3 regions of the Pseudomonas sp. TUM25319 genome follow, and region 1 is predicted to be linked to each of the others. Evidence: predicted binding sites of a transcription regulator. Region 1 holds the regulator's gene; each other region holds the start of a gene.
What was found. Region 1 encodes sigma-54, which starts transcription at its own class of promoters, with help from an activator protein. Its sites were predicted from a motif close to ANTGGCATNNANNTTGCTNT; they were not measured.
Positions count from the first base shown of each region.

Region 2: a site for sigma-54 is predicted at 4,481-4,500, ahead of AC05QJ_RS23970 (circularly permuted type 2 ATP-grasp protein). Genes of this name have one in related genera too.
Region 3: a site for sigma-54 is predicted at 4,349-4,368, ahead of AC05QJ_RS04105 (circularly permuted type 2 ATP-grasp protein). Genes of this name have one in related genera too.

Region 1 is NZ_CM150751.1:1,431,055-1,438,467, reverse strand. It holds gene AC05QJ_RS06615 (RNA polymerase factor sigma-54) at 93-1,589, shown strand; gene hpf (ribosome hibernation-promoting factor, HPF/YfiA family) at 1,671-1,979, shown strand; gene ptsN (PTS IIA-like nitrogen regulatory protein PtsN) at 1,992-2,456, shown strand; gene rapZ (RNase adapter RapZ) at 2,459-3,313, shown strand; gene AC05QJ_RS06595 (HPr family phosphocarrier protein) at 3,333-3,605, shown strand; gene AC05QJ_RS06590 (ZIP family metal transporter) at 3,650-4,543, opposite strand; gene AC05QJ_RS06585 (superoxide dismutase) at 4,555-5,166, opposite strand; gene AC05QJ_RS06580 (hypothetical protein) at 5,167-5,628, opposite strand; gene AC05QJ_RS06575 (class II fumarate hydratase) at 5,656-7,032, opposite strand; gene AC05QJ_RS06570 (FagA protein) at 7,025-7,413, opposite strand, start outside.
Region 2 is NZ_CM150751.1:5,312,797-5,320,209, reverse strand. It holds gene AC05QJ_RS24000 (ZIP family metal transporter) at 1-361, opposite strand, end outside; gene AC05QJ_RS23995 (PLDc N-terminal domain-containing protein) at 488-679, shown strand; gene AC05QJ_RS23990 (methylated-DNA--[protein]-cysteine S-methyltransferase) at 684-1,157, opposite strand; gene AC05QJ_RS23985 (LTA synthase family protein) at 1,368-3,431, shown strand; gene AC05QJ_RS23980 (hypothetical protein) at 3,588-3,824, shown strand; gene AC05QJ_RS23975 (ribonuclease E inhibitor RraB) at 4,003-4,332, shown strand; gene AC05QJ_RS23970 (circularly permuted type 2 ATP-grasp protein) at 4,533-5,942, shown strand; gene AC05QJ_RS23965 (alpha-E domain-containing protein) at 5,946-6,896, shown strand; gene AC05QJ_RS23960 (transglutaminase family protein) at 6,893-7,413, shown strand, end outside.
Region 3 is NZ_CM150751.1:859,622-867,034, forward strand. It holds gene rplI (50S ribosomal protein L9) at 1-254, shown strand, start outside; gene dnaB (replicative DNA helicase) at 365-1,762, shown strand; gene AC05QJ_RS04100 (YgiQ family radical SAM protein) at 1,868-4,171, shown strand; gene AC05QJ_RS04105 (circularly permuted type 2 ATP-grasp protein) at 4,403-6,868, shown strand; gene AC05QJ_RS04110 (transglutaminase family protein) at 6,868-7,413, shown strand, end outside.

The DNA.
Region 1 (7,413 bases):
TTTCAGGCATATATCTTGCTTAAAATTGGCGCCCGGCGCCCGTGTAGTAGATGGCGCATGCGCGCCGGCGAATAAGGTGTAAAGCCCCAGCCATGAAACCATCGCTCGTCCTAAGAATGGGCCAGCAACTGACGATGACCCCGCAGTTGCAACAGGCCATCCGTCTGCTCCAGCTTTCCACGCTGGACCTGCAGCAGGAAATCCAGGAAGCCCTGGAGTCCAACCCGATGCTCGAACGCCAGGAAGAAGGCGACGACTTCGACAACAGCGACCCCATGGCCGACAACGTCGAGTCCAAGCCGGTCGCCGAGTCGCAGGAGAGCAGCTTCGAGCAGTCCGTCGCCACCCCGGCGGACAACCTCGAGGAAGGCGAATGGAGCGAGCGCATCCCCAATGAGCTGCCGGTCGATACCGCCTGGGAAGATATCTACCAGACCAGCGCCAGCAGCCTGCCCAGCAACGACGATGACGAGTGGGACTTCACCACCCGCACCTCGGCGGGCGAGAGCCTGCAGAGCCACCTGCTGTGGCAGTTGAACCTGGCACCGATGTCGGACACCGATCGCCTGATCGCCGTGACCCTGATCGATTGCATCAACAGCCAGGGCTATCTCGACGAAACCCTGGAAGAAATCTGCGAATCCTTCGACCCTGAGCTCGACATCGAGCTGGATGAGGTCGAAGCGGTCCTGCACCGCATCCAGCAGTTCGAACCTGCCGGCATCGGCGCACGCAACCTGAGCGAATGCCTGCTGCTGCAATTGCGCCAGCTTCCTGCCAGCACCCCGTGGATGGCCGAGGCCCAGCGCCTGGTCAATGACTACATCGACCTGCTGGGCAGCCGCGACTACAGCCAGTTGATGCGCCGCATGAAGCTCAAGGAAGACGAACTGCGCCAGGTCATCGAGCTGGTCCAGAGCCTCAACCCGCGTCCCGGCTCGCAGATCGAATCCAGCGAACCCGAATACGTGGTTCCCGACGTGATCGTGCGCAAGGACAACGAACGCTGGCTGGTAGAGCTCAACCAGGAGGCCGTTCCGCGGCTGCGGGTCAATCCGCAGTATGCCGGCTTCGTCCGCCGTGCCGACACCAGCGCCGACAACACCTTCATGCGCAATCAGTTGCAGGAAGCGCGCTGGTTCATCAAGAGCCTGCAGAGCCGCAACGAAACACTGATGAAGGTGGCGACCCAGATCGTCGAACACCAGCGCGGCTTCCTGGATCATGGCGACGAGGCCATGAAGCCGCTGGTCCTGCACGATATCGCCGAGGCGGTGGGCATGCACGAATCGACCATTTCACGGGTCACCACCCAGAAATACATGCACACGCCCCGCGGAATCTACGAGCTGAAGTACTTTTTCTCCAGCCACGTCAGCACCTCCGAGGGCGGCGAATGCTCGTCCACTGCGATCCGCGCGATCATCAAGAAACTGGTTGCTGCGGAAAATCAGAAAAAGCCATTGAGTGACAGCAAGATCGCTGGTTTACTGGAGGCACAAGGCATCCAGGTAGCACGTCGCACCGTCGCCAAGTACCGCGAGTCCCTCGGCATCGCACCGTCGAGTGAGCGCAAGCGATTGATGTGACCTTCCCTGAGGTGTGCCATCGCAATTCAGTGGCAGGCGCAACACCTGCCTCTTTATGCACGGCAATAAAGGAGAAGCAGTATGCAAGTCAACATCAGTGGACAACATGTAGAAGTCACTCCTCCACTGCGCGACTACGTCGAGCAGAAGCTGAAGCGCCTTGAGGGTCATTTTGACAAGATCACCAACGTGACGGTCATCATGAAGGTCGAGAAACTCCAGCAGAAAGTGGAGGCGACCCTGCAGATTCCCGGTGGTGAGGTGGTTGCAAACGCCGAACACCAAGACATGTATGCCGCCATCGACGCCTTGGCCGACAAGCTCGACCGTCAATTGAAAAAACACAAGGAAAAACAGCAAAGCCTGCTGCAAGGCGCAGCCGCCCGCTGATACCCCTCATCCATGATCCGACTTGAATCCATCCTGACCCCCGGCCGTTCCCTCGTGAACGTGCCGGGAGGCAGTAAAAAGCGCGCACTCGAACAGATCGCCAACCTGATCGGGAAAGAAGTTCCCGAACTGGAAACCCAGGATGTTTTCGAAAGCCTGATCGCTCGCGAAAAACTGGGCTCCACAGGCTTCGGCAATGGCATTGCCATTCCCCACTGCCGCCTGAAAGGCTGCTCCAATCCGGTCAGCGCACTGCTGCACCTGGAAGCCCCCATCGATTTCGACGCCATCGACGGCGCCCCGGTTGACCTGCTGTTCGTGCTGCTGGTCCCGGAAGCGGCCACCGATGCCCACCTGGAATTGTTGCGCCAGATTGCCAGCATGCTCGACCGCAAGGATGTACGCGATCGGCTACGCGCCGCAGGTAGCAACGAAGCCTTGTACCAGGTCGTCCTGGACGTACAGAACGAGCCCTGAGCATGCGCCTGATCATCGTCAGTGGCCGTTCCGGCTCCGGCAAGAGCACCGCCCTGGATGTGCTGGAAGACAATGGCTTCTACTGCATCGACAACCTGCCTGCAGGGTTGCTGCCGCAACTGGCGGAAAGTGCACTGATCAACACGGAGCTGCTGCAGCCGCGGGTCGCTGTATCGATCGACGCGCGCAACCTGCCCAGCCACCTGAGCCGCTTTCCGGAACTGCTCGACGAAGCCCGCGCCCGGCACATCCAGTGCGACGTACTGTATCTGGACGCTGACGAAGACACGCTGCTCAAGCGTTTTTCCGAAACCCGGCGACGTCACCCGCTGACCAACCAGGACCGCTCTCTCGCCGAGGCCATTCGCGTCGAAAGCGAACTGCTGAGCCCGATCGCCGACCTTGCGGACCTGAAGATCGACACCACCAGCCTGAACCTCTATCAGTTGCGGGATTCGATCAAGCTGCGGCTGCTCAACCAGCCGGAGCCAGGCACAGCCTTCCTGGTGGAGTCCTTTGGCTTCAAGCGGGGCATGCCGGTCGATGCCGACGTGGTGTTCGATGTGCGGTGCCTGCCCAATCCCTACTGGAAGCCGGAACTGCGCGAACATTCCGGCCTCGATCAACCTGTGATCGACTACCTGGCGGCTCAACCGGATGTCGAAGAAATGTTCCAGGACATTTCCTCCTACCTGCTCAAGTGGCTGCCGCGCTTCGCTGCCAGCAACAGAGCCTATGTCACCATCGCCATTGGCTGCACTGGCGGTCATCATCGCTCCGTGTACCTGACCGAACGCCTGGGCCAGTTGCTGCAACCCATTTTGAAGAACGTCCAGGTTCGCCACCGCGACCTCTAGTCCACAGGATCACTCCGCGATGCCCGCTATCGAAATCGAGATCATCAACAAGCTGGGGCTGCATGCCCGGGCGGCGGCCAAGTTCGTTGGCGTGGCAGGCAAGTTTCCTTGCACGGTCAGGGTCGGCAGGACACCCCAGAGTCAGGTGGACGGCAAGAGCATCATGGCGGTGATGATGCTGGCCGCCGGCAAAGGCACCACGGTGCACCTGTCCACCGAAGGCGAACAGGACCAGGAAGCCCTGGACGCACTGAAGGCCCTGATCAACAACTTCTTCGACGAAGGCGAGTGATACCCGCCCATTGATAAGCCCGCCATTCGGCGGGCTTTTTGCTTTCAGGACAGCGCGGTATCCATAACCATCATCAGGCAGAAGCCGACGCACAGGCCAAGACTGGCCAGTCGATGGTGGCCATTGGCTCTGGACTCGGGAATGATCTCCTGAGTCACCACCAGCAACATGGCACCGGCTGCAAAAGCCAGCCCAAGCGGCAGCGCCATTTCGGCAAACCGTACCAGCCAGGCACACAGCACGGCGGCCGCCGGTTCCACCAGACCCGATGCCGCACCGATCAGAAACGCCTTGAAGCGCTCCATCCCGGCGCCTGCCAGCACCAGTGCAATCACCAGCCCTTCAGGCACATCCTGCAGCGCAATACCCATCGCCAGACTGTCGGCATCCGGCATCCCGCCACCGGCAGAAACACCTATGGCCATGCCTTCCGGAATGTTGTGGGCAATGATCGCGATCACGAACACCCAGATCCGCGCCGGCACCACCGGCTGAGTCCCGGAAGCGACGAGCGCCTCGGGCGAGGCCCCGGCAAGCTGGCGATCGACCAGATACAGGCAGAAAGCGCCGCAGAGCAGGCCCAGGCTGATCAGGCCGCCCGCGCCCCACTTGCCGAAGCCCACTGCCTGGGCCGCATCCAGCCCCGGAATGATCAGCGAGAACGCCGTCGCCGCCAGCATCACACCGGCGCCGAAGCCCAGAAGGGTATCGGCCAGTGCCACCGGCATGTTGCGGATCACCAGGACCGGCACGGCACCCAGGGCCGTGCCCAACGCGCATAACGCACCACCCTCCAGTGCCCGCAGCATGCGGGGCTCCAGATCCAGCCAGGCGATCCCCTGCGCCACCAGCAAGGCCGTACCGATCAAGAGCAGCAAGGTCCCCAGCGCCAGGCGGAACAAGCGCACACTGCTGATGGACAACACATCCGAACGCATCCGGCAGTCACTCACGCCAGCGCGGCAACGTAACGCCGCTCTACTTCGGCCCAATCGACCACGTTGTAGAAGGCGTTGATGTATTCCGGACGGCGGTTCTGATACAGCAGGTAGTAAGCGTGTTCCCAGACGTCCAGCCCCAGGATCGGCGTGTTGCCGTTCATCAGCGGGCTGTCCTGGTTACCACTGCTCTCTACCACAACCTTCTTCTCGGGGGTGACGCTCAACCAGGCCCAGCCGCTACCGAAGCGCGTCAGAGCAGCCTTGGTGAAGGCGTCCTTGAACGCCTCGAAACCACCCAACTGTTCGTCGATCGCCTTGGCAACCGAACCTTGTGGTACGCCACCGCCCGTCGGCGACATGACGGTCCAGAACAGCGTGTGGTTGGCGTGACCGCCGCCCTGGTTGATCACCGCCGCCTGCAGGCTCTGCGGCAGTTGCTTGACCGCAGCGACCAGCTTCTCCACCGGCCATTCAGCCCACTCGGTACCCTCGAGGGCAGCGTTGAGGTTGTTGATGTAGGTCTGGTGGTGCTTGGTGTGGTGAATCTGCATGGTCTGGGTATCGATGTGCGGCTCCAGCGCATCGTAGGCGTACGGCAATGCAGGCAAGGTATGTGGCATTTAGTGGATTCCTTGTTGGAAGGCTCGGGAGATCACGGGGTCCTGGCCAGCCAGCACGCCGGGTTGCGGCTCCTGTCGGTAGAGCAGGCGTTCGGTGCGCGGATACTGGCCGTATTCACTGATGAAATTGAGAAGCTCGGTGTAGGTCTTGCCGCTCTGGCGCAGGGCAGCGTCACGCAGCGCCTGCGACAGACGCATGTCCTGACTGGCTCGCAGCAGCCGCTGGTGGATCGCGCAGAGGTACTCGGCGCTTTCCTGCGGCTGCTTCAGGCGCAGATGAAGGTCCGCCAGGTTGTGATGGGAAATCACACAGGCGGCGACCGCTTCGTCGGCGTCATGCCAGCGTTCGAAGAGCACCTGGGCCAACGCCAGGGCCTGCAAGTAAAGCTCGCGGGCATCGACCAGATCACCCTGGTTGAACAGGCGGTTGGCGATTTCGGTGGTGCGTTTCCAATGCTGCATGGCAAACCTCCAAAGCGGTGTGCGGCGTCAGATGCCGCCGGCGGTGAGCTTCTCCGGATCCAGCAGGACTTCCAGCTGGGTACGTGACAGCTCGGTGTGCTCCAGCGCGACGTCGATGATCGGACGCCCTTGCTTGTAAGCGGTCTTGGCGATTTCGGCGGCTTTCTGATAACCGATGATCGGGTTCAGCGCGGTCACCAGAATCGGGTTGCGTGCCAGGGCTTCCTTGAGCTTCGGCTCGTTGACCTTGAAGCTGGCGATGGCCTTGTCGGCCAGCAAGCGGCTGGCGTTGGCCATCAGCTCGATGCTGTCGAGCAGGTTCGAAGCGATCACCGGCAGCATCACGTTCAGCTCGAAGTTGCCGGACTGGCCAGCGATGGCGATGGTGGCGTCGTTGCCGATGACCTGAGCGGCGACCATGGCGGTGGCTTCCGGAATGACCGGATTGACCTTGCCCGGCATGATCGAGGAGCCCGGCTGCAAGCCTTCCAGCTCGATCTCGCCAAGGCCGGCCAGCGGGCCGGAGTTCATCCAGCGCAGGTCGTTGGCGATCTTCATCAGGGCCACGGCGGTCGCCTTGAGCTGACCGGACACGGCAACGGCAGTGTCCTGGGAGCCGATCAGGGCGAACAGGTTTTCCCCTGGCACGAACTCGACCTGGGTCAGGCCGCTCAACTGCCTGGCAAACAAGCCGGAGAACTGTGGATGCGCGTTGATCCCGGTGCCGACGGCAGTTCCACCCTGGGCCAGCGATTGCAGGCTGGGCAGGCTGTCGCGCAGGTGACCGATGCTGGCCTTGATCTGCTGCGCCCAGCCACCGAGCACCTGGCTCATACGCACCGGCATGGCATCCATCAGGTGGGTACGGCCGGTCTTGACGAACGGATGCACCTGCTCGGCCTTGGCCTCGATCACCTTGACCAGATGCTCCAGCGCCGGCAGCAGTTGCTCGTGCAGGGCCAGCGCGGCACTGACATGGATGGTGGTAGGGATGATGTCGTTGCTGCTCTGGCCGCAGTTGACGTGATCGTTGGGGTTGACCGTGTCGCCCAGCACGCGACTGGCGAGGGTCGCGATCACTTCGTTGGCGTTCATGTTGGAGCTGGTGCCGGAGCCGGTCTGGAACACATCCACCGGGAAGTGCTGCATGAAATCGCCGGCCAGCAGTTGTTCCACGGCCGCGACGATGGCCTCGCCCTGAGCCGCGGTCACTTGTTCGAGCTCAACGTTGGCCTTGGCCGCAGCAGCCTTGGCCAGCAGCAGTGCCCGAATGAACTGGGTCGGCATGCGTTGCTGGCTGATCGGGAAGTTGTTGACCGCGCGCTGGGTCTGAGCGCCGTACAGGGCCTCGGCTGGCACCTGCAGTTCGCCCATGCTGTCACGCTCGATACGGGTATTACTCATCATCAAGTCCTTGCATCAGTTCAGCGGAAGAAATCGAAGGCAACAGCGTGCAATTCGCCAGTTGCAGTGCCAGCGGCTGCCAGCGCTGTCCCTGCTCGCCGCCATCGAGCTTGCGCAGTTGCAGCAAGGGGCGCCACGCCTGGTCCAGGCACAGGCAGCGCCAATGCCACGGCAACATGCGGTCGCAGGCGGTATCGAGCAGAAGACGGAAAGAAGTCAGGGCAACGGTCCACGCCGAGGTATCGGTGCAACAGACCAGATAGCGCCCTTCAGCGAGGTAGTGCTCGATCAGGCGCGGCTCGTCGGGCTCGAGTGCGCAGCGAATGCGCCGGCTCAGCCAGCGCCAGTTTTCCAGGTAGGGCAGTTCGTGGAGGACTGGTT
Region 2 (7,413 bases), 3.0 Mb from region 1:
CCCGGGCGGCGTCGAGGCCTGGCAGGATCAGCGAGAACGAGCTTGCGGCCAGCATCATCCCGGCGGCGAAGCCGAGCATCACGTCCTGGGTGCGCGAGCTGACTTCGCGCAGCACCACCGCCAGCACCGCGCCGAGGGCCGTGGCGGAAAACCCGGCCAGGCCGCCGAGCATGGCCATGTGCAGGTTTTCCTGATGATCGCCGTGCACGGCGTTCCAGGCGCTGGCGCCCATCAGCCAGAGCACTGCCAGCAGGCTCAGGCCCAGGCCGGCGCTGAGCCAGGGCGTGGTCTGCGCCTGTTGCAGCCAGGCGCTGAACAGCGGAACGGGAGCGGACGTGCTGTGGCTGGACGATGGCGGCATGGGCGATTTCTCCGAAAGGCGATGAAGCGAGTGTAACCAGCCCGCAGGGGCCGGGCCGAGGCAAGCGCGTCTATCGGGCCGATAGCCAGCTATCCTCTGTTCACACTCTTGCATGGGAGCGTCATCATGGGTTCCACGTTCAACGGGCTTGCAGGCCTGATCATCCTCGCCCTGGATATCTGGGCCATCCTCAATGTGATCAAGAGCAGCGCCGGCGGAGGAGCCAAAGTGCTGTGGATCCTCCTGATCATTCTGCTGCCGGTCTTGGGCCTTATTATCTGGGCCATTGCCGGCCCGCGTGGCGACGTCCGTCTTTAGTGACTCAGATCAGCCAGGCGCCTTCGAGCTCCAGCAGCCGTTGCTTGCGCTCCAGGCCACCGGCGAAGCCGGTCAGGCTGCCGTTGCTGCCGATCACCCGGTGGCAGGGGACGATGACGGCGATGGGGTTGGCGCCGTTGGCCGTACCCACCGCCCGGATCGCCCTGGGTCGGCCGATGGTTCGTGCCAGTTCGGCGTATGTGGTGGTGGTGCCATAGGGAATGTTCACCAGAGCATGCCAGACCTCCTTCTGGAAGGGCGTTCCCCGCGCCGCCAGGCGCAGGTCGAAGCGCTCGCGCTTGTTGGCGAAATATTCGTCCAGTTGCCGCGCGACATCGTCCAGTTGGTTGTCCGCCTCGCGCCAGGTCGGGTTCAGTTCCCAGGGATGGGCGCTGTCCAGGTGCAGCAGGTGCAGCCCTTGCTCGTCGCCCGCCAGCAGCAGTTGGCCGATCGGACTGGGGTGGTAGCGGTAGAACATGAAGCCGGGCTCCTTGCGGGTGAGGGCAGTAAAGATAGCCTGATCCGACGCCTGGGTGTCCTCAACAGAATTTTCACAAACGATTGAAGACAATCCGCGCTCGCAATTATCCATTCGCCTTATGGCCCGGCTCGGGAGAGAATCGCCTCCTCGTTGCCGCCGCTTTGCGTCAACACTCCAATAACCAGAACCTCAGGGACCCTCCTTTTCATGGCTAAAACGGACGCCACGCGCCTGTCGCAACCTACGGTCAAATCACATCTGCTCTACACCTTGCTCTGTGGCCTGGCGATCATGGTCATGCTCAGCCTGGTGCGGCTGGCGCTGCTGGTCTACAACAGCGACATGATCGGCGATACGCCCTCGTCGACCGTGGCGGAGGGCTTCTTCAACGGCCTGCGTTTCGACTTGCGGGTGGTGGTCTACCTGAGCATCCCGCTGCTGCTGGCCATCCTGAGTGCCCGGGCCATGGCCGCGCGGGGCCTGTTCCGTCTGTGGCTGACCCTGACCTCGAGCATCGTGCTGTTCCTCGGTCTGGTGGAGATGGACTTCTACCGCGAGTTCCACCAGCGCCTGAACGGCCTGGTGTTCCAGTACATCAAGGAAGACCCGAAGACCGTCAGCAGCATGATCTGGTACGGTTTCCCGGTGGTGCGCTACCTGCTGGCGTGGGTCGGCGGCACCGTGCTGATGAGCCTGGCATTCAAGGGCATCGACCGTCTGACCCGGCCGCGCGGCCAGTACCAGAGCAACCTCGCCGGCGTGCGCAGCGTGGCGCCCTGGTACGTGCGGGGCGTGGTGTTCTTCATGATCCTGCTGGTGGCGGTGGCCGCCGCGCGTGGCACCCTGCGCCAGGGCCCGCCAATGCGCTGGGGTGATGCGTTCACCACGGACTCGAACTTCGTCAACCAGCTGGGCCTCAATGGCACGCTGACCCTGATCGATGCCGCCAAGAGCCGCATGTCCGAAGACCGCGACAACATCTGGAAGTCCACCCTCGATCCGCAGGTCGCTCTGGAGACTGTCCGCGGCATGCTGCTGACGCCTCATGACACGCTGGTTGACGCCGACAGCGCGGCGGTGCGTCGCGACTTCAACCCGCCGGCCGACAATACGTTGCCGATCAAGAACGTGGTCGTGATCCTGATGGAGAGTTTCGCCGGTCACTCGGTCGGCGCGCTGGGTGCCAAGGGCAACATCACCCCCTATTTCGACAAGCTGGCCGAGGAAGGTCTGCTGTTCGACCGCTTCTTCTCCAACGGCACCCATACCCACCAGGGCATGTTTGCCACCATGGCCTGCTTCCCCAACCTGCCGGGCTTCGAATACCTGATGCAGACCCCGGAAGGCAGCCACAAGCTGTCGGGCCTGCCGGCGCTGCTCAGTGCCCGCGACTTCGATGATGTCTACGTCTACAACGGTGACTTCGCCTGGGACAACCAGTCCGGCTTCTTCGGCAACCAGGGCATGACCACCTTCATCGGCCGTAACGACTTCGTCAATCCGGTGTTCTCCGATCCGACCTGGGGCGTGTCCGACCAGGACATGTTCGACCGCGGTGCCCAGGAGCTGGCTCACAACTACGGCAAGAAGCCGTTCTATGCCTTGCTCCAGACCCTGTCCAACCATACGCCGTACGCGCTGCCGAAGAACCTGCCGGTGGAGCCGGTTACCGGTTTCGGTCGCCTGGACGAGCATTTGACCGCCATGCGCTATTCCGACTGGGCCCTGGGCCAGTTCTTCGAAAAGGCGCGCAAGGAGCCTTATTTCAAGGAAACCCTGTTCGTGATCGTGGGTGACCACGGGTTCGGCAACAGCCAGCAGGTCACCGAAATGGACCTGGGCCGCTTCAACGTGCCGATGCTGATGATTGCGCCCGGCATTCAGGAGAAATTCGGCAAGCGCAACCACACCGTCGGCACCCAGATCGACATCGTGCCGACCATCATGGGCCGCCTGGGCGGTGACACCCGTCACCAGTGCTGGGGGCGCGACCTGCTCAATCTGCCGGAAGGCGACCAGGGCATCGGCATGGTCAAGCCATCTGGCAGTGACCAGAACGTCTTCCTGATCGAGGGTGATCGCATTCTCATCGAGTCGAAGGAGGCGGAGCCGCGCGTGTATCGCTACCAGCTGGGCAGTGAATTCAAGGCCGAGCGGATCGAGCCGGACGACAAGGCGCAGATGGTCAAGAAACTCGAGTCCTTTATCCAGACTGCGACCCAGAGCCTGCTGAACAACACGGCGGGCGTGGTCCACGGCGTTCCGGACTGATCGTCACCGTCTGTAGCGGTTTCACCCGAACCCCGGCCTGGCCGGGGTTTTTCATGCCTGCGCCAGCGTATCGGCCCACTTGAACAATGTGCCGGGTCCAGGGTCAACGGAAGACAGGCTGAAAACACTTTCTACATGCCATCGAGGACACGCCAGATGAAAGAGTGGGTAATCACCTTCGTTGACCAGAAGGGCGAACCTTCTTCCGTGCTGCTCGCTTCCCAGGACCGCCCCAGCATCGAGGATGCTGCCCGGCGGGTCAGGGGGCACCTGTTCCCGATCATGGATGAACTTGATCTCAACGATTTCCAGGACCGCGCCGATTGCCCTACCGCCAAGTGGCTGAAGGAGCAGAACGGGGTGGAAATCACCGCTATCAACGAAAGCTCCTGATTCGCTACCTGGGCTGGCAATGTGCCGCGCCAGCCACTACGCTGCTATGCAAGGCCGTCGGTTTTTCGCACCGGCCTTGACCGTTACTGCGACATCGCTACATCCGCTCTAGCGCCCCTGCGGGGGCATGTGCGTCTGCACTGAGAAGTCTATCCATCGTCATTGAGGAGGACGTTTCATGAGCAACATGTACGAGGACATCAGCAGCGCGGTGTTGCGCCGCATGAAAGAAGGCGGTTTCAACTTCGCCCAAATCCATCCCATCGAGTTTTACGCGGTTTTCCCGGACGAGGACCGGGCGCGCAGGGCAGCAGGCAAATTTCGTGGCGAGTCGTTATGCGCGCAGGTGCATGAAAGTGACGACGGCTGGCAACTGGAACTGAGCAAGATCATGTACGCCACTCATGGCGGCATCGGCGAATTCGAACAGGATTTCGAAGCCGTGGTCGCGCCGCTGGGCGGTGAAGCCCTGGGTTGGGGAGTCAAGCAGGAGCGCCCCGTGACCTGAAGCAATCCCCTGGGGTGGCCTGGCCGCCCCGGGGCCATCACGCTTCGCAATGAAGCGCTTGCCCCACGATAGTCGGCCTGGCTGCACATATCTGGTGCGGCGTCTTTTCAGTCAATCTCCAATCTCCTGATTTATAAGATTTTTTTCCGCTGGCACGGGCTTTGCGATGCTCCTTGGGCACGGGTGACAAGGAGTTCGGCATGATTCGCACGTTCTATGATGAGATGTACGCCGCCGACGGTCAGCTCCGTCCGCATTATCGGGAGTTTGCCCGCTGGCTGGCGGCAACACCGCCTGAACAGCTGGCGCAGCGCCGCCGCGAGGCCGACCTGCTGTTCCATCGCGCCGGCATTACCTTCACGCTGTACGGGGACGAACAGGGCACCGAGCGCCTGATTCCCTTCGACACTATTCCACGGGCCATCCCGGCCAGCGAGTGGCGGGTGGTGGAACGCGGTTGCATCCAGCGGGTGCGGGCGTTGAACCTGTTCCTCGCCGATCTGTACCACGAGCAGCGGATCATCCGCGCCGGCATCATCCCCGCCGAGCAGGTACTGGCCAACGACCAGTACCAACTGGCGATGCAGGGCTTGAACCTGCACCGTGGCATCTACGCACACATTTCCGGCGTCGACCTGGTGCGCGACGGCGATGGCAGCTATTACGTCCTCGAAGACAACCTGCGTACGCCCAGCGGTGTCAGCTACATGCTCGAAGACCGCAAGATGATGATGCGGCTGTTTCCCGAGCTGTTCGCCGCCCAGCGCATCGCGCCCATCGACCACTACCCGAACCTGCTGCTGGACACCCTGAAGAGCGCCAGTCCGCTGGACAACCCCAGTGTCGTGGTCCTCACCCCCGGACGCTTCAACAGCGCTTTTTTCGAGCACGCGTTCCTGGCCCGGGAAATGGGGGTGGAACTGGTGGAGGGAGCCGACCTGTTCGTCCGCGACGAGCGCGTCTTCATGCGCACCACCGGGGGCCCCAAGCCGGTGGATGTGATCTACCGGCGGCTGGATGACGCCTTCCTCGATCCGCTGGCCTTCAACCCCGAGTCCATGCTCGGTGTGCCCGGTCTGCTCTCGGCCTATCGCTGCGGCAACGTGGTGCTGGCCAATGCCATCGGCACGGGTGTAGCCGATGACAAATCGGTCTACCCCTACGTCACCGACATGATCCGTTTCTACCTCGACGAAGAACCCATCCTGAAGAACGTGCCGACCTGGCAGTGCCGCAAGCCCGAGGAGCTGTCCCACGTCCTGGCCAATCTGCCGGAGCTGGTGGTCAAGGAAACCCAGGGTTCGGGCGGCTACGGCATGCTGGTGGGGCCGGCCTCGACCAAGGCCGAGATTGCCGCGTTCGCCGAACGCATCAAGGCGCGCCCGGCGGCCTACATCGCCCAGCCGACCCTGTCGCTGTCCACTTGCCCGACCTTCGTCGAGAACGGCATCGCGCCACGGCACATCGACCTGCGCCCGTTCGTCCTGTCCGGTCGCGAGACCCGTGTGGTACCCGGCGGCCTGACCCGGGTGGCACTGCGCGAAGGCTCGCTGGTGGTGAACTCGTCCCAGGGGGGCGGTACCAAGGACACCTGGGTGGTCGAGGATTGAATCATGCTCAGTAGAACAGCTTCGGATCTGTACTGGATGTCGCGTTATCTGGAACGCGCGGAAAACCTCGCCCGGATGCTCGATGTCAGCTATTCGCTGTCGCTGATGCCGCAGGACGGCCGTGGTGACGGCCTGGACGAAATGGCCCTGGCGCTGCGCATCACCGGCACCCTCGACGACTACCTGGCCCGCCACGGCCAGTTGCACGCCGAACGGCTGTTACACTTCTTCGCCCTGGACCCGGAAAACCCTGCCAGCATCTACAGCTGCCTGGGCGCGGCGCGGGCGGCGGCCCATGCGGTACGCGGGCGGATTACCGCCGACATGTGGGAGAACATCAACGCCACCTGGCTGGAAATCCGTGGCATCGCCGAGCAAGGTCTGGGCCGCTACGGCATGAGCCGCTTCTGCGAGTGGATCAAGGAGCGCTCGCACCTGTTCCGCGGTGCTACCTACGGCACCATCATGCGCAACGATGCATTCCGCTTCATTCGCCTGGGCACCTTCATCGAGCGGGCCGACAACACCCTGCGCCTGCTCGACGCCCGCTACGAAATGTTCGGCGAGGAGGCCGAAACCGTCAGCGACAGCTCCGCCCGTGGTTACTACCAGTGGAGCGCTTTGCTCCGCGCCCTGTCCTCGTTCGAGGCCTATACCGAGATCTACCGCGATGCGCCCACCGCTCGCCATGTAGCCGAATTGCTGCTCCTGCGTGCCGATGTGCCCCGTTCACTGCGTGCCTGCACCGAAGAAATCGACCAGATCCTCGCCAGCCTGCCGGGCAGCAACGGCCGACCGGCCCAGCGCCTGGCGGCGGAAGTGGATGCCCGGCTGCGCTACACCGGCATCGACGAAATCCTCTCCCAGGGCCTGCATCCCTGGCTGAACCATTACATCCCGCTGGTCCGTGAACTGGGCAATGCCATCCACAGTGCTTACCTGGAGGTCGTATGAGACTGACCATTAGCCACGAAACCGCCTACCACTACGAAGACCAGGTGCGCACCAGCATCCAGTACCTGCGCCTGACCCCGCCAGACAACGAGCGCCAGCAGGTATTGCAATGGCAACTGGACCTGCCGCGCCCGGTCCAGGCGCGCCGCGATCCATTCGGCAATATCCTGCATGTGCTCAGCCTGGAGGAACCCCACGCCGACCTGCTGATCGCCGCGCGCGGCGAAGTGGAGATCGACCCCACTCGCGAGGCCGAGCACGAAGCGCAGTCGCCGCTGCCGTTCCTGCGTTTCACCCGCCTGACCGAGGCCGACGAGGCACTGCGTGACTTTGCCGAGCAACGCTGTGGCGCCCGGCGCGACCGCACTGCACTGATCGACCTGATGGGCGGTCTGCACGAGCGCATGGCCTATCGCCCCGGCAGCACCGCCGTGGAAACCAGTGCGGCCCAGGCGTTTGCCGGGGGAGCGGGCGTCTGCCAGGATCACACTCACGCGTTCATTGCCTGCGCCCGCAG
Region 3 (7,413 bases), 570 kb from region 1:
CTGAAAGCCGCGCTGCCCAACTGGCCGAGCTGGAAGTGACCATCACTGCCACCGCTGGCGACGAAGGCAAGCTGTTCGGTTCGATCGGCACCCACGACATCGCTGACGCCCTGACCGCCTCCGGCGTTGAAGTGGCCAAGGCTGAAGTTCGTCTGCCAAACGGCACCATCCGTCAGGTTGGCGAATACGACGTAGCCGTGCACCTGCACAGCGACGTTGAAGCCACCGTTCGCGTGGTCGTCGTCGCAGCCTAAGCTGTATCGATCGGCTAGCCCCCTAGGGGCCAGCCGGTTAACATCGGGCACGATCCTGCTTTGCAGGTCGTGCCCTTTGTCTTTTTCAACACCCAGATTTCCAGGTGGACATGAACGAGATAACCGCCCCCGAGCAATATGATCTGCAAACCGCAGCCCTGAAGGTGCCGCCGCATTCCATCGAGGCCGAGCAGGCCGTGCTCGGTGGCCTGATGCTGGACAACAACGCCTGGGAGCGCGTGCTCGATCAAGTCTCCGATGGCGACTTCTACCGTCATGACCATCGCCTGATCTTCCGTGCGATCCACAAACTGGTGGACCAGAACGTCCCCTTCGACGTGGTCACCCTGCACGAACAGCTCGACAAGGAAGGCCTCAGCTCGCAAGTCGGCGGCCTCGGCTACCTTGGCGAACTGGCAAAGAACACGCCGTCGGTGGCCAACATCAAGGCCTACGCGCAGATCATCCGCGAGCGTTCGACGCTGCGTCAGCTGATCAGCATCAGCAACGATATCGCCGACAGCGCCTTCAACCCGCAAGGCCGCAACGCCGAAGAGATCCTCGACGAAGCCGAGCGGCAGATCTTCCAGATCGCCGAGGCGCGGCCCAAGACCGGCGGCCCGGTGGGCGTCAACGAGCTGCTGACCAAGGCCATCGACCGCATCGACACGCTGTTCAACTCCGACAGCGAGATCACCGGCCTGTCCACTGGCTACACCGACCTCGACGAGAAAACCAGCGGCCTGCAGCCGGCCGACCTGATCATCGTCGCCGGCCGTCCGTCGATGGGTAAGACCACCTTCGCCATGAACCTGGTGGAAAACGCCGTGCTGCGCTCCGACAAGGCGGTGCTGGTCTACTCGCTGGAGATGCCAGGCGAATCGCTGATCATGCGTATGCTGTCGTCCCTCGGCCGCATCGACCAGACCAAGGTCCGTTCCGGCCAGCTGGACGACGATGACTGGCCGCGGCTGACCTCGGCGGTCAACCTGCTCAACGACCGCAAGCTGTTCATCGACGATACCGCCGGCATCAGCCCGTCGGAAATGCGCGCCCGGACCCGTCGCCTGGTGCGTGAGCACGGCGACATCGCGATGATCATGATCGACTACCTGCAGCTCATGCAGATCCCGGGCTCCAGCGGCGACAACCGGACCAACGAGATTTCCGAGATCTCCCGTTCCCTCAAGGCCCTGGCCAAGGAATTCAACTGCCCGGTCATCGCCCTCTCGCAGCTCAACCGCTCCCTCGAACAGCGGCCCAACAAGCGCCCGGTGAACTCCGACTTGCGGGAATCCGGAGCGATCGAGCAGGACGCCGACGTGATCATGTTCGTCTACCGTGACGAGGTGTATCACCCCGAAACCGAGCACAAGGGCATTGCCGAGATCATCATCGGCAAGCAGCGGAACGGCCCGATCGGCTTCATCCGCCTGGCCTTCATCGGCAAGTACACCCGTTTCGAGAACCTCGCGCCGGGCAGCTACAACTTCGACGACGACGAATAAGATCGTCCCCCGATCAATTCCGACCTTCAACGTCGGAATTGGTCAATTTTTGTGCTATTCTCCGCGCCCGTGATTTTCCTGCCCCCAAAAAAACCGGTCACTGACATGCAAGCAGCCAAACCACTCTTCGACTATCCCAAGTACTGGGCCGAATGCTTCGGGCCAGCGCCGTTCCTGCCGATGAGCAGGGAGGAGATGGATCAGCTCGGCTGGGACTCCTGCGACATCATCATCGTGACCGGCGACGCCTACGTCGACCATCCGTCATTCGGCATGGCCATCATCGGCCGCCTGCTGGAGGCCCAGGGCTTCCGCGTCGGGATCATCGCCCAGCCGAACTGGCAGTCCAAAGACGACTTCATGAAGCTCGGCGAGCCGAACCTGTTCTTCGGTGTCGCTGCCGGCAACATGGACTCGATGATCAACCGCTACACCGCTGACAAGAAAATCCGTTCGGACGATGCCTACACCCCGGGCGGACAGGCCGGTTCGCGTCCGGATCGTGCCAGCCTGGTGTACAGCCAGCGCTGCAAGGAAGCCTACAAGCATGTACCGATCGTGCTCGGCGGCATCGAGGCATCGCTGCGCCGCATCGCGCACTACGACTACTGGCAGGACAAGGTCCGCCACTCGATCCTGATCGACGCCTGCGCCGACATCCTGCTCTACGGCAACGCCGAGCGTGCCGTGGTGGAAGTGGCCCAGCGCCTGGCGGCCGGCGAGTCCATCGAGAGCATCAACGACATCCGCGGCACCGCGTTCATCCGCCGTGATACCCCGCAGGGCTGGTACGAGATCGACTCGACCCGCATCGACCGTCCGGGCAAGGTCGACAAGATCATCAACCCCTACGTCAACACCCAGGACACCCAGGCCTGCGCCATCGAGCAGCAGAAGGGCGAGGTCGAGGACCCGAACGAAGCCAAGGTCGTGCAACTGCTCGACAGCCCGCGCATGACCCGCGAGAAGACCGTCATCCGCCTGCCGTCCTTCGAGAAGGTGCGCAACGACGCCGTGCTCTACGCCCACGCCAACCGGGTGCTGCACCTGGAAACCAACCCCGGCAACGCCCGGGCGATGGTGCAGAAGCATGGTGAAGTGGACGTCTGGTTCAACCCGCCGCCCATTCCGATGACCACTGAAGAAATGGACTACGTCTTCGGCATGCCCTACGCCCGCGTCCCGCACCCGGCCTACGGCAAGGAGCGTATTCCTGCGTATGAAATGATCCGCTTCTCGGTGAACATCATGCGTGGCTGCTTCGGTGGCTGCACCTTCTGCTCCATCACCGAGCACGAAGGCCGCATCATCCAGAACCGCTCCCACGAGTCGATCATTCGCGAGATCGAAGAGATCCGCGACAAGGTGCCCGGCTTCACCGGTGTCATCTCCGACCTCGGCGGCCCGACGGCGAACATGTACCGCATCGCCTGCAAGAGCACCGAGATCGAGACCCACTGCCGCAAGCCGTCCTGCGTGTTCCCGGGCATCTGCCCGAACCTGAACACCGACCACTCGGCGCTGATCAAGCTGTACCGCAGTGCCCGCGCCTTGCCGGGGGTGAAGAAGATCCTCATTGCCTCGGGCCTGCGCTACGACCTGGCGGTTGAATCGCCGGAGTACGTGCGCGAGCTGGTGACCCACCACGTCGGCGGCTACCTGAAGATCGCCCCGGAGCACACCGAGGAAGGTCCGCTGAACCAGATGATGAAGCCTGGTATCGGCACTTACGACCGCTTCAAGCGCATGTTCGAGAAGTTCTCGAAAGAGGCGGGCAAGGAGCAGTACCTGATCCCGTACTTCATCGCTGCCCACCCCGGCACCACCGACGAAGACATGATGAACCTGGCCCTGTGGCTCAAGGGCAACGGCTTCCGCGCCGACCAGGTGCAGGCGTTCTACCCGTCGCCGATGGCCTCGGCCACGGCCATGTACCACTCGGGCAAGAACCCGCTGCGCAAGGTCACCTACAAGAGCGAAGGCGTGACCATCGTCAAGAGCGAGGAGCAGCGCCGCCTGCACAAGGCCTTCCTGCGCTACCACGATCCGAAGGGCTGGCCGATGCTGCGCGAGGCGCTGGAACGCATGGGCCGCGCCGACCTGATCGGTCCGGGCAAGCACCAGTTGATCCCGGCCCACCAGCCGGCGACCGACAGCTACCAGAGCGCCCGGCGCAAGAACTCCACGCCGTCGGGCAGCCACAAGGTCGGCAAGGAGCAGAAGATCCTCACCCAGCACACCGGCCTGCCGCCGCGTGCCAGCAATGGCGCCAAACCGTGGGACAAGCGCGAAGAGGCCAAGGCCGCTGCGTTCGCCCGCAACCAGGAAGCGGCCAAGGCCCGCAAGGACGCCGCGAAGGGTGGCAAGGGTAAAGGCAAGACCAAGCGCCAGCCGGTTCTGCCGCGATAAGCCCTGTAATGGGGCTTGCGCCCCGTAACGAAGCCGTCGCGGGCACCGCTTCGGTGCGTGGTGATGGTGGCAGGAACTGCTGGCCTCATCGCCGGCAAGCCGGCTCCCACAGGTATTGAGCCCGGCCTTGTGGGAGCTGGCTTGCCAGCGATGAGGCCAGACCGGAACCCCAAAGCCACTGGCATAAGTCTTGCCCCATCTGCGTCCATGACTTCCCCATGAGCGCCCTCGATGCCTGACCTGCTGGATGCCCTGACCCCAAGCCCCGCGACCTGGCATGAGATGCTGGCCGTCGATGGCAGTGTGCGTCCGCATTGGCAGGAGCTGCTCGCCCATCTGCAGCGCAGCGGCCCGCAGCAGTTGAGCCAGCGCCAGTCCTTGCTCAACCGGCAACTGCGCGAAAACGGTGTCACCTACAACATCTACGCCGATCCCGAGGGCGCCGACCGGCCTTGGGAACTGGACCTGTTGCCGCAGGTGATCCCGGCGGCCGAATGGGACGAGCTGGCCAGGGGCATCGCCCAGCGCGCCCATCTGCTCAACGACGTGCTGGCCGATATCTACGGGCCGCAGCAGTTGATTGGCGAAGGGTTGCTGCCCGCCGAACTGATCCACGGGCACAACAACTTTCTCTGGCCCTGCCAGGGCATCCAGGTGCCCGGACAGACCTTCCTGCATGTGTACGCTGCGGACCTGGCGCGAGGGCCGGACGGTCGCTGGTGGGTCACTGCCGATCGCACCCAGGCCCCGTCCGGCGCCGGCTACGCGCTGGAAAACCGCACCGTGGTGTCCCGCGCGTTTCCCGAGCTGTACCGCGACCTGCATGTACAGCACCTGGCCGGTTTCTTCCGTACCCTGCAGCAGAGCCTGGCACGGCTGGCACCCAGTGGGCGGGAGGCGCCGCTGGTGGTCCTGCTGACCCCAGGACGCTTCAACGAAAGCTGGTTCGAGCACCTTTATCTGGCCCGCCAGCTGGGTTATCCACTGGTGGAGGGCAGCGATCTCACCGTGCGCGACGGCACGGTCTTCCTCAAGACCCTTAGCGGCCTGCGCCGGGTCCACGCGATCATGCGCCGCCTCGACGACGATTTCTGCGACCCGCTGGAACTGCGTACCGACTCGGCCCTCGGCGTGCCCGGTCTGCTCGATGCGGTACGCCAGGGGAGGGTGCTGGTGGCCAACGCGCTGGGTAGCGGCGTGCTTGAGTCGCCTGGGCTGCCCGGCTTCCTGCCGGCGATTGCCCGGCGGTTGCTGGGCGAGGAGCTGATTCTGCCGTCCATCGCCAGTTGGTGGTGTGGCGAGCCGGCGGCATTGGAACAGGCGCTGGAGAAGATGCCCGACCTGCTGTTCAAGCCCGCGTTTCCTTCGCAGAGTTTCCAGCCGTTGCTGGGGCGCGATCTCGATGATGCCCAGCGCCGGGCATTGACCGCGCGATTGCGGGCACGGCCCTACGCCTACGTCGCCCAGGAACTGGCGCAACTGTCTCAGGCCCCGGTCTGGCAGGGCGACCAACTGGAAGACCGGCCAGTGGGCATGCGTGTCTACGCCGTTGCCAGTGCCGATGGCTGGCGCGTGCTGCCGGGTGGGCTCACGCGGGTGGCGGCCCAGACCGATGCCGAAGTGGTGTCGATGCAGCGCGGCGGTGCGAGCAAGGACACCTGGGTGCTGGGCGAGAGGCCGGCGCAAGGCGAGCAATGGCAGGCCAGCCGCCGCCTCGGCGTTGCCGATCTGGTGCGCGCCGATCCCTATCTGCCATCGCGGGTGGTGGAAAACCTGTTCTGGTTCGGCCGCTATTGCGAGCGCTGTGATGCCAGCGCTCGCCTGCTGCGGATCCTGCTGGGGCGCTATCTCGATGGCGATTCGCCCCAGGCGTTGGAAGCGGCCATCACGCTCGCCTCGGAGCTGTCGCTGCTGCCCGAGGAAGGGACACTGGACACCCGCCTGCGAACCGCGCTGCTGGACCCTCAGTGGGGCTTCAGCCTGCGGGCCAACCTGCAGCGCCTGCAATGGGCGGCGGGGCAGGTGCGAGGCAAGCTGTCGAGGGAAAACTGGCAGGCGCTCACCGAATTGCAGCGCGAGGCGCAGCGGCTGGACGACCTGTCCGCCGACTTCACCGAGCTGCTGGATTTCCTCAACCGGCTGGTGCTCTCACTGGCGGCACTGTCGGGCTTTGCTCTGGACGACATGACCCGCGACGAAGGCTGGCGCTTCCTGCTGACCGGGCGGCGGATCGAGCGGCTGCATGCACTGAGCAGCAGCCTTGGCGGCTTCCTGCGTGGTCCGGCGGCGACCGATCAGGAAGGGCTGGAATGGTTGCTGGAACTGGCCAACAGCAGCATCACCTACCGCTCCCGTTATCTCGCGGTGGCGCAGTTGGTGCCGGTGCTGGACCTGCTCCTGCTGGACCCGCAGAACCCCCATGGCGTGCTGTTCCAGCTTCGTTCGTTGCTGCGCTCGCTGGAGCGCCTGCAAAGCCCGCCAGAGCCCGTATTGAATGCCCTTGCCGAGCGCCTTACGCATTTCGACCTGCATAGCCTCGAAGACCCGCTGTTTGGCGAGGCCAGCCTGAGGGCGGTTCTGGAGGGCCTGGCACAGATGCTCGGGCAGATCGCCGAAGCCAGCGAGGACGCAGCCGAGCGCCTCGCGTTGCGTCACTTTGCCCACGTCGATATCAGCCAGCAGACGGTGTCCGCCTGATGAGTGCTCGCTACCAGATTCTCCACGACACCCATTACCGCTACGCCAGCCCGGTTTCCCTGGCCCAGCAACTGGTTCACCTGTGGCCCAGGGATTGTCCGTGGCAGCGCTGTGAGGCGCGCCAGTTGGACATCGTGCCGGTGCCGACACGGCGGCGCGACGAGCAGGATGTGTTCGGCAACCCGCTGACCCGGCTGGCGCTGGAGTATCAGCACGACGAACTGCGGGTGAGTACGCAGGTCAGGGTCCAGGTACTGCCGCGGCCCTTGCCGCAACTGGACGCATCGCCGCCCTGGGAGCAGGCGCGGGAGGCCCTGGCCTACTCGCGCAAGGCGCTGTCGGCACAGGTGCTGGACGCTTGCCGTTATCGGTTCGAGTCGCCTTACGTGCGGCTGAAGAAGCGCTTCGTCGAGTTCTCCCAGCCCTGCTTCGCGCCCGGTGTGCCACTGCTGGTGGCGGCAAGAGCATTGATGGAAAAGATCTTCACCGAGTTCGCTTTCGATGCCGGCGCGACCCAGGTCGCCACACCGCTGGTGGAGGTGCTG